2 regions of the Rhizobium sp. rho-13.1 genome follow, and region 2 is predicted to be linked to the other one. Evidence: predicted binding sites of a transcription regulator. Region 2 holds the regulator's gene; the other holds the start of a gene.

Region 1 (8,466 bases), 650 kb from region 2:
CACCGTCTCGCCATGGCCGCCATAGGCCCGGGCGAAGGCCGCGAAGTCGGGGTTGGTGAGCTTCGTGCCGCTGACACGGCCGGGATAGTCGCGTTCCTGGTGCATGCGGATCGTGCCGTACATGCCGTTGTTGATTACCAGCGTGATGATCGGCAGGCCGTATTGCACCGCCGTCGCAAATTCCTGTCCGTGCATCATGAAGCAGCCGTCGCCTGCAAAGCAGATGACTTCACGCTCTGGAAACAATGCCTTCGCAGCCACCGCCGCCGGCAGGCCGTAGCCCATCGAGCCAGAGGCGGGGGCTGCCTGGGTGTTGAACTGGCGGAAGCGATGGAAGCGGTGCAGCCACGTCGCATAGTTGCCGGCGCCATTGGTGAAAATGGTATCGGCTGCCGTGTTCGCCTCGATCCAGTCCATGATCCGGCCCATGTGGACATCGCCTGGGCTGGTTTCAGGGGTTTTGGACCATGTGCGGTAGGCGGCATGCATCCGGGCGGTGCGCTCTGCCCAGATGGGCGTTGCCGGCGCAGGAAGATCCGCCAGAGCGGAGACGAAATCGGCAGGGCTGGCGCAGATGGCGAGATCCGGCCGGTAGACGCGCCCGAGTTCCGACGGATCGGGATGGATGTGCACCAGCGCCTGCGCCGGGTAGGGGATGTCCATCAGCGTATAGCCGGAGGACGGCATTTCGGAAAAGCGGCCGCCGATGAGGATGAGGAGGTCGGCCTCCCTGATCTCCTTGCCGAGCGCCGGGTTGATGCCTATGCCGACGTCGCCGGCATAGGAGGGATGCAGATTGTCGAACAGCATCTGCCGGCGGAACGAGCAGCCGACCGGCAGCTGGAAGCGTTCGGCGAACGTGCGGAGCGATGCCACCGCTTCGTCGTTCCAGCGCGTGCCGCCGACGATGACCATCGGCCGCTCCGCAGCCATCAGCCGGTGCTGGAGTTCGTCGATCTGGCTTTTACCGGGATGGCTTGCCACCGGCATGTAGGGCTTTGCCTCAGGCGCCTCGACGAGGTCGCGCAGCATGTCTTCGGGCAGGCTCAACACGACGGGGCCGGGGCGTCCGGATGTGGCGACGGCAAAGGCGCGGGTGACGAACTCCGGAATGCGGGTGGCATCGTCGATCTCGCCGACCCACTTGGCGAACTCGGTGAAGGCGCGGCGATATTCGACTTCCTGAAATGCCTCGCGTTCGCGGGCATCGCGCTGCACCTGGCCGATGAAGAGGATCATCGGGATGGAGTCCTGGCGGGCGATATGGAGGCCGGCAGAAGCATTCGTAGCGCCCGGGCCGCGTGTCACCATGCAAATGCCGGGTTCGCCGGTCAGCCGGCCCCAGGCATCGGCCATCATCGCAGCACCGCCTTCCTGGCGGCAGACGAGAACGTCGATGTCGCTGTCATGCAGCGCGTCGAGCACGGCCAGGAAGCTTTCGCCGGGAACGCAGGAGATGCGCTTGACGCCATTGGCTTTCAAAGCCTCGACGATGAGCTGGCCGCCTGTGCGTTTCATGATCTTGCCTTTCCTTCGAGGGCAGCGAGTTCCGCCAGCACCTCGTCCTGATGTTCGCCGAGCCTCGGGCTCGGCCGTTCGTAGCGTAGGGGTGTTTCGGAGAGAATGACCGGCGTGCGGACGCCCGGAATGGCATTGCCGGCTGCATCGTCGAGATCGATGCGCAGGCCGCGCGCCACCACCTGGGGGTCGGCGAACATTTCCTCGATGGTATTAATGGGACCAGCCGGCACGCCATTCTGCTCGCAGCGCTGCAGCAGGGCGGCCTTGGTCCATTTCAGCGTCTCGGTCGAGACGAGTTGGCGAACTTCCATGCGGTTGGCGATGCGGGCCTTGTTGGTGGCGAAGCGCTCGTCGCCGATGATAGCCTCGATACCGAGCAGGCCGCAAAGACGACGGAACTGGCCATCGTTGCCAATGGCGAGGATCAGGAAGCCGTCGGCGACGGGCACCACCTCGTAGGGAGAGATGTTGGGATGAGCATTGCCCAGCCGCTCCGGCGCCTTGCCTGATATCAGGTAGTTCATGTTCTGGTTCGCCAGCACTGCCGCCTGGACGTCGAGCAGCGCCATGTCGACCAGTTGCCCTTCACCGGATTTGAGGGCATGGATCAGGGCCGCCTCGATGGCCGAGACAGCATAGATCCCGGTGAAAATGTCGGCGATGGCGACGCCGGCCTTCATCGGCTGGCCGTCTGTCTCGCCGGTGATCGACATGAAGCCGGACATGCCCTGGACGATGTAGTCGTAGCCGGCGAGATTGGCATAGGGACCGGTCTGGCCAAAGCCGGTGATCGAGCAATAGACCAGTTTTGGATTGAGCTTGTGGAGGCTCTCGTAGTCGAGGCCGTATTTGACGAGGCCGCCGAGTTTGAAATTCTCGATCAGCACGTCCGCCGTCATGGCCAGCCGGCGAACCAGATCCTGGCCCTCGGCCGTGCGCAGATCGGCGACGATGGAACGCTTGCCGCGATTGGCCGAGTGGTAATAGGCGGCGGAAAGGTTGGCTCCGTGGGTATCCTCGACAAACGGAGGTCCCCATTGGCGCGTGTCGTCGCCGCCATCCGGGTTTTCCACCTTGATGACATCGGCACCGAGATCGGCCAGCATCTGGCCTGCCCAAGGTCCTGCCAGCACGCGCGCGAGTTCGATGACGCGGATGCCTGCGAGCGGTGGCTTTTTTATCGGTCGGTTGGTCATGTTTTGCAGATCTTCGATCAGGGTGCGCGGAGCGATTGAGATGTATCGGATACCGGCTTGGATGCAAGCCGCCGCTCGCGCCACAGGATGTAGAGACCGGAGCAGATGATGATGAGAATGCCAACCCATTTCAGCATGTTCGGGAAATTGTCGAACACCAGCCAGCCGAAGATCGTCGCCGAAATGATCTCGAAATACTGCAGCGGTGCGAGCGTCGATGCCCGGACGGCGCGGTATGCATAAAGTGTCAGCATCCCGCAGACGGCTGCTGTCACGCCGACGCCGAGGAGATGGAGTGCGGCAGTGGCGTCCGGCATGACAGGCGACAGGATGGCATTGCCGGCGAGGCTGCCGATTGCCAGCAGGATCATGGAGAACAGCAATCCCCAGAGGCCGGTGTTCAGCTGCATCGAGGAGGCCGGTTCGCTATGGGACAGGACGCGCGTCAAAAGCACGAAGATCGAGCCGCAGATCGCGGTAACAACGGGGAGCAAGGCAACGAAGCCGAGTTGCTGGAAGCTGGGTTGGATGATCAGCAAGGCGCCACTGAATCCGACGACGCAGGCCGCGTAACGCCGCCAACCCACTGTTTCCTTCAGGAAGATGCTGCTGAGAACGGTGAGGATGATCGGCTGGACGAAGAAGATGGCGATGGCATCGGCAACCTCCATCACCTGTAACGTCGTCACGAAGGTGATCATCGACAGCACCAGCAGGCTGCCACGCAGGGCGTGAATTCTTCTCTGCCGCCACGTGCCAGGCATCCAACTGCGTTTCCAGACGATCATCGGCAGAGCGAACAGGCATTGAAAAAGAAAGCGTGCCGCTGTGACCTCGACCGGCGGGATGGTGACAGCCGCCAGCTTGGAAAAGATGTCGACGATCGGCGACAGCATGACCGACACGAACATCAGGGTCAGGCCCATCGTCATTTCCGACGAATGCCGCGAGGCAAGCGTATGGCTGGGGCTTTGCATCGACATTCCTCCGGCGTCAGGGCTTTGGCAAGACGCGTTCGCACCACGCGGCAAAGTTCGCCGTGGCCCTGTTGGCATCGACCTCATGCAGGGTCTCGTGCCGCATTTCGCTATAGATTTCCGTTGTGATATTCGAAAAGTCGAATCCTTTCAAACGGTTTGCCAGCCAGGTTATGGCTTTACCGTAATCCGTCGCCGGATCCTGCGCGCCAGCAACCAGGTGGATTGGGAGTGTGGGAGGTAGCCGGGCGAGGTGGCGTCGCCTAGGTGCGGCAAAACTCATGGCCAGCAAGTCGCGCCAGAGCGATACACAGGCATCGAAGCCGGAGAGCGGGTCGGCGATATATGCATCGACCTCGGCCGCATCCGTCGACAACCAATCGAACGGCGTCCGGTGATCGGGGATGGACTGCCCCCAGGCGCCGAACGTCAGTCGCGGTAGCAGGGCGCTCGGGACATCCGAGCCTTTAAGCATGCGCTCGATGCCGAGGATCAGCTGTCCAGCCCGTCCGGCGAGGCCGGGATGAAAGTTCGAGTTCCACACTGCGACGGCATCGAAGTCTGCGGGATGGGCGATGGCGGCGGAAAGGCTGATCAGTCCGCCCATGGAATGACCGAAGAGGACAACAGGCAGGCCGGGGTGGTCAGCCGAGGCCAGCGACCTCATCGCCATGACGTCCGCGATGACGCACACCACGCCATCGCTGCGGGCGAACTGGCCAAGCGGCGCATCCGGTGCTTTCGTGCGGCCATGCCCACGGTGGTCGTGCGCGTAGACGTGATAACCGTTGCCCGCCATCGCCTCGGCAAAGCGACCGTAGCGGCCGGAATGCTCGGCAAGCCCGTGCAGCACGAGAAGGATGCCGCGCGGCGTGCCCGATGCGGGCTGATGACGGTAGGCAAGTGCCGCGCCCGTCGGGCTCTGGTGCCGTCTTATCTCTTGAAACATGGGATCTCCTCGCATCGGTGCACCTGACGGCAATGGCTGGAACTTTGCAATGCAACTTCGGGGAGGCGCACAGGATAATGATAATCCGGCGGTGGGGAATTTACAGCTTGCGACGGAAGATGCGATCTGCTTACTTGTTCTCTTATTGTTCCTGGGGTGGATTGTCATGCGCGTTGTTTCTTTAAGGCTTCTGGCCGCTTTTTCCTGCCTGCCGGTTTTGCTGGGCAGCCTCTCCCTTCCGGCCGAAGCGCGCGATGGACAGACTAGGTTTATTCTTGCGACCAGCTGGGAGCCGGCATTCTGCGCTACCAACGCTGAGAAAGCCGAGTGCCGGGACGAGAGTGCCAACGGCTTCGATGCCACCCACCTCTCGCTGCACGGGCTCTGGCCGATGCGGCAGAACTATTGCGGTGTGCCGGATGCGCTGCAACAGGCCGACCGCAGTCATGGCTGGGACAGCCTGCCTGCCGTCGAACTGTCGGCGGCGACCAAGGCCGCTCTCGGCAAGGCAATGCCGGGCACGCAGTCTGGCCTCGAGCGCCATGAGTGGCTGAAGCACGGAACCTGCACGAAACTCTCGGCAGACGCCTATTTCGGCACTGCCGTGTCACTGATCGATGAATTGAACGCATCTGCCGTCGGCGCGCTGTTTGCGGCGAACGTCGGCAAGACGCTGGATGCCGAACGCATCAAGGCCGCATTCGACAAAAGTTTTGGCCAGGGTGCCAGTGACCGCGTCAAGATGAGCTGCCGCGGAAACGGCAGCGCCCGGGTGATTTCGGAGCTCACCATCGGCTTGTCGCAGGATGCGGTATCGCCCGGCGAGAGTGGTCCGAGGCTGGGCAAGCTGATCCAGGGCGCCGGTAGTACCGCGTTCGGCTGCAGCGAAGGTCTGGTGCAGGCCGTCGGCCGCTAGGATTTCTGACTGCGCGGTGGCGTTGTCCGATGGGTATCGTCAGCGGCGGGTCAGGCTTGGACGTCGGCGGTTTGGCTGATTGCGTCACCCCGATGGTCGACAAATGCGGCGAAAGGCCGGTTTCGGCGTTGCCGCGCGGCGTGGTTTCCCTTACATAGCGGCTCAAACCCAGATCTCTTGCGCCTAGGAGAAGCCCAGCAATGGCACGTCAATTCATCTATCACATGTCGGGACTCAACAAGTCTTACGGCGCCAAGAAAATCCTCGAGAACGTCAACCTGTCGTTCTACCCCGATGCCAAGATCGGCATCCTCGGCCCGAACGGCGCGGGTAAGTCGACCGTTCTCAAGATCATCGCCGGCCTGGACAAGGAATTCACCGGGGAAGCCTGGCTCGCGGAAGGCGCGACCCTTGGCTATCTCGAGCAGGAGCCGCATCTCGACGAGACCAAGACGGTGCGCGAAAACGTCATGGAAGGCGTTGCCAAGAAGACGGCCGTGCTCGAGCGCTACAACGAACTGATGATGAACTACTCCGACGAGACGGCCGAAGAAGGCTCGAAGCTCCAGGATATCATCGACAGCCAGAACCTATGGGACCTCGAAAGTCAGGTCGAAATGGCGATGGATGCGCTCCGTTGCCCGCCGCCTGAATCGGAAGTCACAAGCCTGTCGGGCGGTGAGCGCCGTCGCGTTGCGCTCTGCCGGTTGCTACTGTCGCAGCCGGACCTGCTGCTCCTCGACGAACCGACCAACCATCTGGATGCCGAGACCATCGCCTGGCTCGAAAAGCACCTGCGCGCCTATCCCGGCGCCGTGATGATGATTACCCACGATCGCTACTTCCTCGACAACGTCACCGGCTGGATCCTCGAGCTCGACCGTGGCCGCGGCATTCCTTATGAAGGCAACTACTCCGCCTACCTGCTTGCCAAGGCAAAGCGCATGCAGCAGGAAAACCGCGAAGAGGCAGGACGTCAGAAGGCGATCTCGCGCGAACAGGAATGGATCGCCTCCAGCCCGAAGGCTCGCCAGGCTAAATCCAAAGCCCGTATCAAGTCCTACGAACAGCTGGTCGATGCCGCCGAGAAGCAGCGTCCCGGCGACGCCCAGATCATCATCCCGGTCAGCGAGCGTCTCGGCCAGGTTGTCATCGAGATGGAGAACGTTTCCAAGGGGTTCGGCGACGAGCTGCTGATCAAGGACTTGTCGATCAAGCTGCCGCCCGGTGGCATCGTCGGCATCATCGGCCCGAACGGCGCCGGCAAGACGACGTTGTTCAAGATGATCACCGGCCAGGAAAAGCCCGATGCCGGCACCATCCGCATCGGCGACACCGTGCAACTCGGCTATGTCGACCAGAGCCGCGATGCACTGGATGGCTCGAAGACCGTCTGGGAAGAAATCTCGGGCGGCGCCGAAATCATCAAGCTCGGCAAGTTCGACATGAATTCAAGAGCTTATTGTGGCGCGTTCAACTTCAAGGGTGGTGACCAGCAGCAGAAGGTCGGCAATCTTTCCGGCGGCCAGCGCAACCGCGTGCATCTTGCCAAGATGCTGAAGGCTGGCGGCAACGTGCTGCTTCTCGACGAACCGACCAACGACCTCGATACCGAAACGCTCGGTGCGCTGGAAAGCGCGCTGGAATCCTTTGCCGGCTGCGCCATCATCATCAGCCATGATCGCATGTTCCTCGACCGGCTGGCGACCCACATCCTCGCCTTCGAGGGTGACAGCCATGTCGAATGGTTCGAAGGCAACTTCGAGGACTACGAGCAGGACAAGATCCGCCGCCTCGGCGCCGATGCGTTGAACCCGAGCAGCCAGGCCTACAAGCGTCTGACGCGCTGATCGCCACCGGCGCGCGCTACACAAATTCGAGATCCCCCGCAGCCGCGGGGGGTTTCATTTGCGGCCCTGAACTGCCGGTTCACCGGCTCGCATCTGACAGTAGCGACCTTCCATTTCCCACTTGCGCCATTGCCCTCAATCACATAAAGATATGTTTATGTCTTGATTGGGTGAGTGTATGGCGGATCTTGTTAAATTTGGTCTCGAGGGGCTGGTCGATGTCCTGAAAGCAGCGGGCGAGCCGACGCGGCTCCGGCTGCTGGCGCTGCTGGCCGCCGGCGATTTGACGGTCACCGACCTCACCGAAATCCTCGGCCAATCCCAGCCGCGTATTTCCCGGCATCTGAAGCTTCTGGGCGAGGCGGGCCTGATCGATCGCTACCAGGAAGGCGCCTGGGCCTATTTCCGCCTGAAGCAGGATGGTGCTGCCGTGCATCTCGCCCGCACGCTGCTGCGCCATGCCGACGAGAGTGACCCTGTCCTGCTGCGCGACAGCGAACGTCTCGGTTCGGTGAAGCATGTACGCGCTGAGCGCGCCCAGGCCTATTTCAGCCACAACGCTGCCGAATGGGATGAGCTCCGCCGTCTGCATGTGGCCGACGAGGATGTCGACGCTGCGCTGAAGCAGCTGATCGGTACCCGGCCGATCGACACGTTTCTCGATCTCGGGACGGGAACGGGGCGCATGCTTCAGCTGCTGTCCGGCGTCTACCGCCGCGCCATCGGCGTCGATGCCAGCCGCGACATGCTGGCAGTCGCACGGGCCAATCTCGACAAGGCGAATATCACAACCGCCTCGGTGCGGCACGGGGATATCTTCAATCTGCCGCTCGAGGCGCAGGATTTCGACCTGATCACCATTCATCAGGTACTGCATTTTCTCTACCAGCCGGAACTTGCGATCGGCGAGGCGGCGCGCATGCTGCGGCCGGGCGGCCGGCTGGTGATCGTCGATCTCGCCCCGCACGCGCTGGAATACCTGCGCGACGACCATGCACATCTCCGCCTCGGCTTCAGCCACGCGACGATGGAGGAGTGGTTGAAGAAGGCCGGACTG
Region 2 (8,466 bases):
CCGATTTCCTGCAGCATCATCAGGGCAGCTTCGTTGGCGCCGCCGTGGGCAGGGCCCCAGAGGCAGGCGATGCCGGCCGCGATACAGGCAAACGGGTTTGCGCCCGAAGAGCCGGCGAGGCGGACCGTCGATGTCGAGGCGTTCTGCTCGTGATCGGCGTGCAGGATGAAGATGCGGTCCATCGCACGGGCGAGAACCGGATTGACTTCGAACTCTTCGCAAGGAACAGCAAAACACATGCGCAGAAAATTCGACGCATAGTCGAGATCGTTCTTCGGATACACGAAAGGCTGGCCGATATGATACTTGTACGCCATCGCGGCAAGCGTCGGCATCTTGGCGATCATCCTGAGGCTCGCGACCATGCGCTGGTGCGGATCCGTGATGTCGGTTGAATCATGATAGAAGGCCGACAGCGCACCAACGCAACCGCACATCACAGCCATGGGATGTGCATCGCGGCGGAAGCCGGTGAAGAAGCGCGTCATCTGTTCATGCACCATCGTGTGATGAACGACGCGGTCGTCGAAATCCTTCTTCTGGGCAGCCGTCGGCAGTTCGCCGTAGAGAAGCAGGTAGCAGACTTCCAGGAAGTCACCCTTTTCAGCCAGCTGCTCGATGGGGTAGCCGCGATGCAGCAGAACGCCTTCGTCACCGTCGATATAGGTGATCTTGGATTCGCACGATGCGGTCGAGGTGAAGCCGGGGTCGTAGGTGAAGGAAGCGGTATTCTTGTAGAGTGCGCCAATGTCGAGGACGCTCGGGCCGATGGTACCGGCCTTCACCGGCAGATCGACAGTCTTATCACCCCAGGTCAGTTTCGCGCTTTGTTCCGTCATGAGAGCCTCCAAGATTTGGCGGGTTGGTGCCTTAAAAAAGCACCAAAGGGTTAAGCGTCTAAAGATTAGCTATATGATCCAGACGCTAATGCCAAGTTACCCTGACCGGTATTTGTGCATCGCGGTATCAACTTTTGGGCAGCGCCTGCGCCATGATTGCGATGCCTTTAAAGCACGTTCTTCGGCATTCCAGAAGCGACCTTCCTACGGCAGGCATTTCAATCGATTTTAGTTGAATTATTCGAGCAAAGGTTGCAAAAATACCCCGAGCTTGACGATTGCGGGCAGGGCTGACGGGCGAATGGCAGAGTTGGACGCGCGCGAGAGGCAAGGTCACCGCCAGGTATTTCTCGGCCTCGCCGAGCGGTCGCGCGCCACTGTCAACGCCGTTGCCAAGCTTGGACGGATGCCTGCCCGCACGCAACACGCCGTGCCGTGGCCGAAGCGCGCTGCCCTTTCGCTCAACGGGTGGCGAATCGCTACCGCCGGCATGCTTGCGGAAGAGGCCGCCCACGGTCGCGCGATGCTGTTTGCGCCCGTCTATATCGGCTGCGGCGCGATTATCTGGTTCGAGTTGCCGGGCAATCCGCCGCTGACGGGCATTGCGGCGGGCTTCCTCGTGCTCGCCGCCGTTTGCCTCCTGAAACACAATCTGAGCCCGATGCTGCGGCATCTGGCGTTCGCTGCGGCGCTGGGCCTGCTCGGCATGCTTCTCGCTGAGTGGGAGACGTGGCGGGCCTCGACGATCATGCTGGACTCGCCCGTGACCACCACCATCACCGGCCAAGTTCAGCGCCGCGAAGTGGACGATAAAGGGCGGTGGCGCTACGTGCTGGATCTGCTGGCGACAGACGCGCCTGTCGTTCGGCGGCCACCGGAGCAGATATCCCTTCTTGTGCGCGGCCAGGATGTACCGTTCGAACTCGGAGATGTGGTTGAGGGCAGGGCCCGGTTAAGCCCGCCAGCAGGCCCTGCGCTGCCCGGCCTCCACGATTTTGCGTTCACTGCCTATTTCGAAGGCACCGGTGCCAACGGTTTCTTCTACGGTACGCCGCAACTGATGATGGCCAGCGTCGACGACACCAGCGAGCGAACCACGCTCCAAAGGATCGACCGCTGGCTGACTGGGCTGCGCGGCCATATCGGAGACCGAATCCGCTCGATCCTGCCCGGCGACACCGGCGCCTTCGCGGCTTCGCTGGTCAACGACGAACGTCGGGCGATTTCGCCGGAAACGACGGATGCCCTAAGGGTGTCCGGCCTCGCCCATATCATCGCCATCTCGGGACTGAATATGGCTTTGTCGGCCGGTATCTTCTATGTCGGCCTCCGGCATGTACTGAGCCTGTTTCCCGGATTGGCGCAGGCTTTTCCGACCAAGAAAATTGCAGCCGTCGGTGCGCTGATCACCGTCACCGCCTATTATTTCATTTCCGGCTTCGGGGTATCGGCCGAACGGGCCTTCATCATGATGGCGATCATGCTGGTCGCGGTGCTGTTCGACAGACCATCCTTCAGCCTGCGCAATGTCGCCCTATCGGCCATCGCCATCCTGGTGCTCTCGCCGTCGCAGATCCTCGGCCCGAGTTTCCAGATGTCCTATGCGGCGACCATCGCCCTTGTATCCGGCTATTCGCTATGGAAGGGACGTCCGCCCCGCGAGCGGCGGTTTGCCGCTTTCCGGGCACCGATGCCGGTGCGGGCGGTCAGCCGCTTCTTCACAGGCGTCGCCATGACATCGTTCATCGGCGGCGCGTCGACGGCGATCTTTTCGATTGAGCATTTTCACAGGCTGGCGACCTATGGCCTCGTTGCCAACCTTGCCGCCATGCCGGTGGTGTCATTCATCGTCATGCCGATCGGCATGCTTGCCATGCTGATGATGCCTTTCGGCCTAGACGGCGTATTCTGGCTAGTCACCGGGTGGGGACTCGATATCGTCATGGTCATCGCAAAGACGGTGGCGGCATGGGGTGGCAATGTGCCCTTCGCGCGCCTGCCTGCCGGACTTTTCCCGACCATTATTGCCGGCTTCCTGCTGATGACGGTGCTGCGGACGCCTATGCGCCATGCCGGCGCGTTGCTGATTGCAGCCTCGGTGACCTTCGCCGCCTTCCAACCGTCTCTCCAGAAATCGGAACTGCTGATTTCGGAGGATGGCGAACTCGTCGCCCTGTTCCGGCAGGGGCGCCTCGAGCGCAACCGCGAACGCCCCCCGGATTTTATCTATCAGCAATGGAAGCGAGCCCTGCTGGTGTCAGAGGATACGCCGCCGCAAATGCTGCCGCCGGACAACTCGACCCCGTCCCATTCCGTTCGTGGCCGCCCCTCGACCCGTATGGATGCGGAGCATCAGGCCACATTGCGGTCAGCAATGGAAACTGCTCTGGACAATGCGGTCGACGGCGGGTTTGCCTGCCATGGTCGCGATTGGTGCGTTGCCATGCTCGAGACGGGCGCGATGCTGGTGACTATCTCCGACGCGGCTTATCTGGGGCCGGCCTGCGATACCGCCGACATTGTCATCACGCCGGTCAAACTTCGCCTTGATCGCTGTCGGTCCGGTGCAGTGCTCTACACCGGCGCTTCGTTACGCAAAACAGGTTCCATAGAGGTCAACTTAAGCTCTCCTAAGCCAGAGTTCATCACCGCGTTCAGCGCCCTTGACCGTCCATGGGAGAGGCATCGAGCCTACGACTGGCGAAAGCCCGCTTTCACCGGTACCGACGCCACGTCACCGGTCAGTGATACCGGCGGATGAGGCCGACAAGCCGCCCCTGGATCTTCACCCTGTCCGGGCCGAAGATGCGGGTCTCGTAGGCCGGGTTGGCTGCCTCGAGTGCAATGGAGGCACCTTTGCGGCGAAAGCGCTTGAGCGTGGCCTCCTCGTCATCGACGAGGGCGACGATGATGTCGCCGGGGCTCGCCGTACTGGCATTTCGGATGATCACCGTATCGCCGTCGAAGATGCCGGCCTCGATCATCGAATCGCCTCGCACCTCGAGCGCGTAATGCTCGCCGGCGCCGACCATGTCGGCTGGAACCATGATGTCGTGGGTGTTGTTCTGGATCGCGGCAATGGGAACACCGGCAGCGATTCGGCCCATGACCGGCAGCGAGACGGAGCCGCTGCGGTCGTCGACTGCGGGCTTTGTCGGCGCTGCGGCAACAGCCGGCGTCTTGCCAAGGCTGCCTTCGATGACGCTCGGCGAAAAGCCGCGCCGTGGCTGCGCATTCGGGTTATAGGCCTCGGGAAGCTTGATGACCTCGATGGCACGCGCCCGGTTCGGCAGGCGGCGAATGAAGCCGCGTTCCTCCAGCGCCGTGATCAGCCGATGGATGCCTGATTTCGACGCCAGATCCAGCGCATCCTTCATTTCATCGAAAGAAGGCGGCACGCCGGACTCTTTCATTCGTTCGTGAATGAAGAGAAGCAGTTCCTGTTGCTTGCGCGTCAACATCGTTTTTCGTGCTCCAAGTGCGAAACAAAGCCAGAACGGACACTATCTGTTCCATATGTGTTCCGCAAGTGACTAAATCTTTGTGAACGCCGTTGGAATAATCGCGTTTTTGGAAGATCATGTCGCGCTGCGGTCGCTGACGGCTTCGCAGGGTGGAGACAAACCATGACAGCAGCCTACCCGATCGACCATCTGGTCCTGCCGACCTGTGATATAGCCTCTGCGCGCCAGCGGCTGAGCAAGGTCGGCTTCACTGTCGCTGCCGATGCACGGCATCCCTTTGGTACTGAAAATGCTTGCGTTTTCTTTGCCGACAAGACCTATCTCGAGCCACTCGGCATTGCCAGTCTCTCGGAGTGCGAGGCGTCGGCGCTGGCCGGCAATGTCTTCGTCGCGCGCGACCAGGCTTTCCGGTTTCGCGTCGGCGACGATGGTTTTTCCTCCATTGCCTTCGCAACCGGCAATGCTGAAAGCGACCAGCAGCGCTTTCTCGACAGCGGGGTCTCGGGCGGCAAGATCCTCGAGTTCGAAAGGCCGTTGCGCATGCCGGACGGGTCCGAATCGATCGCCGGCTTTCGACTTGCCTTCGCTGCAGATTTGCGTGCCCCGGATTTCTTCGTTTTCACCTGCGAGCGCATCAATGCGATGCCGACGGATCGCAGCGCGCTGGAGAGGCATCCGAACGGCGTTCTCGGCATTTCGCGCATTGTACTGTCCTCCGCCAGTCCGGAGGCGTTTTCCGGGCTCATCAGCGAAGTTGGCAATGGTGCCGCAATCGCTCCGCATTCCTTTGGCATCACAGCATCGTCGGCCAATGTGGAAATCGACATCTTGAGCGGCGAGGGGATGGAGGCCTTCTATGAGGTGGCGCCATCCGGTGAAGATCCGGGCCTGCGGGGGCGGGCAATCGTCTTTGCCGTTCGCGATCTTTCCGTGACAGAAGCGCATTTGGCTGGTAACGGCGTGACCTACACACGCAAGAGCAACACTATTCTGGTGAAGGCCGCTCCCGGGCAGGGGGCATTGTTTGCCTTCGAGGAGACAGCATGAGCCATTCGACAAATTCGGACGTGGTCGCCGGCGAAGGCCCCGGCAAGGTCACTTTCTCCAACAGCAAGCGCCTCTCGCTGATTGCCGGTCCCTGCCAGATGGAGAGCCGCGACCATGCCTTCACGATAGCCGGCAAGCTCAAGGAACTCTGCGCCTCGCTCGGTATCGGGCTCGTCTACAAGTCGTCCTTCGACAAGGCCAACCGCACATCCCTGTCCGCCCAGCGCGGCCTTGGGCTGGAAGCGGCTCTGGAGATCTTCGCCGATCTGAAGCAGGAATACGGTTTCCCGGTGCTCACCGACATCCACACGGAAGAGCAGTGCGCGCTTGTCGCCAAGACCGTGGATGTCCTGCAGATCCCGGCTTTCCTGTCGCGCCAGACCGATCTTCTGGTCGCTGCCGCCAAGACCGGCCGCATCATCAACGTCAAGAAGGGTCAGTTCCTCGCCCCCTGGGACATGAAGAACGTGCTGGCCAAGCTTAACGACAGCGGAAACCCGAATATCCTGCTCTGCGAACGCGGAGCCTCCTTCGGCTACAATACGCTGGTCTCCGATATGCGCTCGCTGCCGATCATGGCGGCGATGGGCGCTCCGGTGATCTTCGATGCTACCCACTCCGTGCAGCAGCCCGGTGGCCAGGGCGCATCGTCAGGCGGCCAGCGCGAATTCGTGGAAACCCTTGCCCGCGCGGCCGTTGCCGTCGGCGTCGCCGGCGTCTTTATCGAAACCCACGAGGATCCCGACCATGCGCCGTCCGATGGCCCCAACATGGTGCATCTGAAAGACATGCCGCAGCTGCTCGAAAAGCTACTGGCATTCGACGCCATCGCCAAGGCCTAGCATCTGCGGGAGCGTTCAACAGGCTGACATGATCTTGGTTTAGTCGGCTATGACGTTCCCTCATTCGAAGCGCGTGATGGCATTGTAATTGTCACGCCTTCGATTTAGAGATTTCAATCGATTATAACCAGCGAGCAGGAACCAGCCATGACCGCAATCACCGACATTATCGCCCGCGAGATTCTCGACAGCCGCGGCAACCCGACTGTCGAAGTCGACGTATATCTGGAAGACGGCAGCATGGGTCGCGCCGCAGTCCCGTCGGGCGCCTCGACAGGTGCCCACGAGGCAGTCGAATTGCGCGATGGTGGCTCGCGTTACCACGGCAAGGGCGTCGAAAAGGCTGTAGAAGCCGTCGATACCGAGATTTTTGAGGCCATCGGCGGTCTCGATGCTGAAAACCAGATCCAGATCGACAACCTGATGATTGAGCTGGATGGCACGGCCAACAAGTCCCGCCTCGGCGCCAACGCCATCCTCGGTGTATCGCTCGCCGTCGCCAAGGCCGCTGCCCAGAGCGCCGACTTGCCGCTCTATCGCTACGTCGGCGGCGCTTATGCCAGCCTTCTGCCTGTGCCGATGATGAACATCATCAACGGCGGTGCCCACGCCGACAACCCGATCGACTTCCAGGAATTCATGATTCTCCCCGTCGGTGCAGAAACCTTCTCCGATGCCGTCCGCATGGGCTCCGAAGTTTTCCACGTGCTGAAGAAGGAGCTGTCGGCCCAGGGTCATAACACCAATGTCGGCGACGAAGGCGGTTTCGCACCGGGCCTGAAGAGCGCGCCGGAAGCCCTGGACTTCATCATGAAGTCGATCGAGAAGGCCGGCTATCGTCCCGGCGAAGACATCTACCTCGGCCTCGATTGCGCTGCGACCGAGTTCTTCAAGGACGGCAAGTACGTTCTCGAAGGCGAAGGCCGCACGCTGGAGCCGGGCGCCATGGCTGAATACCTTGCCGAACTCGCTGCCAAGTATCCGATCCTGTCGATCGAAGACGGCATGTCCGAAGACGATTGGGAAGGCTGGAAGACGCTGACCGAGCTTGCCGGCAAGACCACCCAGCTGGTTGGCGACGACCTTTTCGTCACCAACTCCTCGCGCCTTCGCGACGGCATCAAGATGGGCGTCGCCAACTCGATCCTCGTTAAGGTCAACCAGATCGGCACGCTGACCGAAACGCTCGACGCCGTCGAAACGGCCCACAAGGCCGGCTACACCGCCGTCATGTCGCACCGCTCCGGCGAAACCGAGGATTCGACGATTGCCGATCTCGCGGTCGCCACCAACTGCGGCCAGATCAAAACCGGCTCGCTGTCGCGCTCGGACCGTCTTGCCAAGTACAACCAGCTGATCCGCATCGAGGAAATGCTCGGTCCGCAGGCCCGCTACGCCGGCACGTCCATCCTGCGCGGCTGATACCAGACGCATCCGCTTTTCTACCAACCGCGCCTTCGGGCGCGGTTTTTTAGTCGATCTCGCAACACGGTCAACGGACGGTTAATCTCTGCCGTCTAGTGTCGCTCACACGGGTACAGCGTATGGGCAAACGGCATGTGGACAAAATATCATAAGAAGAAGCGGCTCGGTCACCTGGTTCTTCCAGCCATCACCGTCGCCTTCGTATCCTATTTCGGCTACCACTGCGTCCATGGCGACTACGGCCTGCGGGCGACCGAAGTCTTCGAGCAGCAGCGACTGGCCCGCTCCAAGGATCTGGCCGATCTCGTTGCTAAGCGACAGCACCTTGAAAAGGAGGTTGCCCTGCTCAGCGACGGATCGCTCGACAAGGACATGCTTGATGAAAAGGCCCGTTACCAGCTCGATTATTCCAAGGCCGACGAAATCGTCATCTTCAACAAATAGCGCGATTAACTGAATTTCAGTTAATCGAAGATTTTATTTATTTTTCAGTGACTTATATCGAATACTAGCCATGCGTTTATGGCATTGCTGCATCTGTTAATCTTCCCTATGTTACGCGTCACCATTGATCGATGCTTATCACACAGGGGAGGGTTGAATGGCGCCGAAAATCGCGTCCGTTTCCAACCGGAAAACGTCCAAGTCAGCACGTGTTGAAACCAACGGCGGTCCTATCGCCGATTTCGATCGCGACGAAGAGCTGAAAGCCTACCGCGAAATGCTGCTCATCCGGCGTTTCGAGGAAAAGGCCGGACAGTTGTACGGCATGGGGTTCATCGGCGGATTCTGTCACCTCTACATCGGCCAGGAAGCTGTCGTCGTCGGCATGCAGATGGCCCAGAAGGA

What was found. The regulator LexA, encoded in region 2, represses DNA repair genes until DNA is damaged. The targets are predictions, from matches to a motif close to TGTTCNNNNTGTGTTCNG.
Region 1: the regulator LexA is predicted to act here: its motif matches at 4,779-4,796, upstream of EQW76_RS04435 (ribonuclease).

The regions. Positions count from the first base shown of each region.
Region 1 covers NZ_SCFL01000001.1:875,930-884,395, reverse strand. The annotation lists gene EQW76_RS04455 (thiamine pyrophosphate-binding protein) at 1-1,518, opposite strand, end outside; gene EQW76_RS04450 (CaiB/BaiF CoA-transferase family protein) at 1,515-2,717, opposite strand; gene EQW76_RS04445 (DMT family transporter) at 2,735-3,694, opposite strand; gene EQW76_RS04440 (alpha/beta hydrolase) at 3,711-4,643, opposite strand; gene EQW76_RS04435 (ribonuclease) at 4,810-5,559, shown strand; gene ettA (energy-dependent translational throttle protein EttA) at 5,760-7,409, shown strand; gene EQW76_RS04425 (metalloregulator ArsR/SmtB family transcription factor) at 7,588-8,466, shown strand, end outside.
Region 2 covers NZ_SCFL01000001.1:223,980-232,445, forward strand. The annotation lists gene gltA (citrate synthase) at 1-839, opposite strand, end outside; gene EQW76_RS01345 (ComEC/Rec2 family competence protein) at 1,141-3,600, shown strand; gene lexA (transcriptional repressor LexA) at 3,581-4,300, opposite strand; gene EQW76_RS01355 (VOC family protein) at 4,466-5,350, shown strand; gene kdsA (3-deoxy-8-phosphooctulonate synthase) at 5,347-6,192, shown strand; gene eno (phosphopyruvate hydratase) at 6,340-7,614, shown strand; gene EQW76_RS01370 (septum formation initiator family protein) at 7,750-8,061, shown strand; gene pdhA (pyruvate dehydrogenase (acetyl-transferring) E1 component subunit alpha) at 8,219-8,466, shown strand, end outside.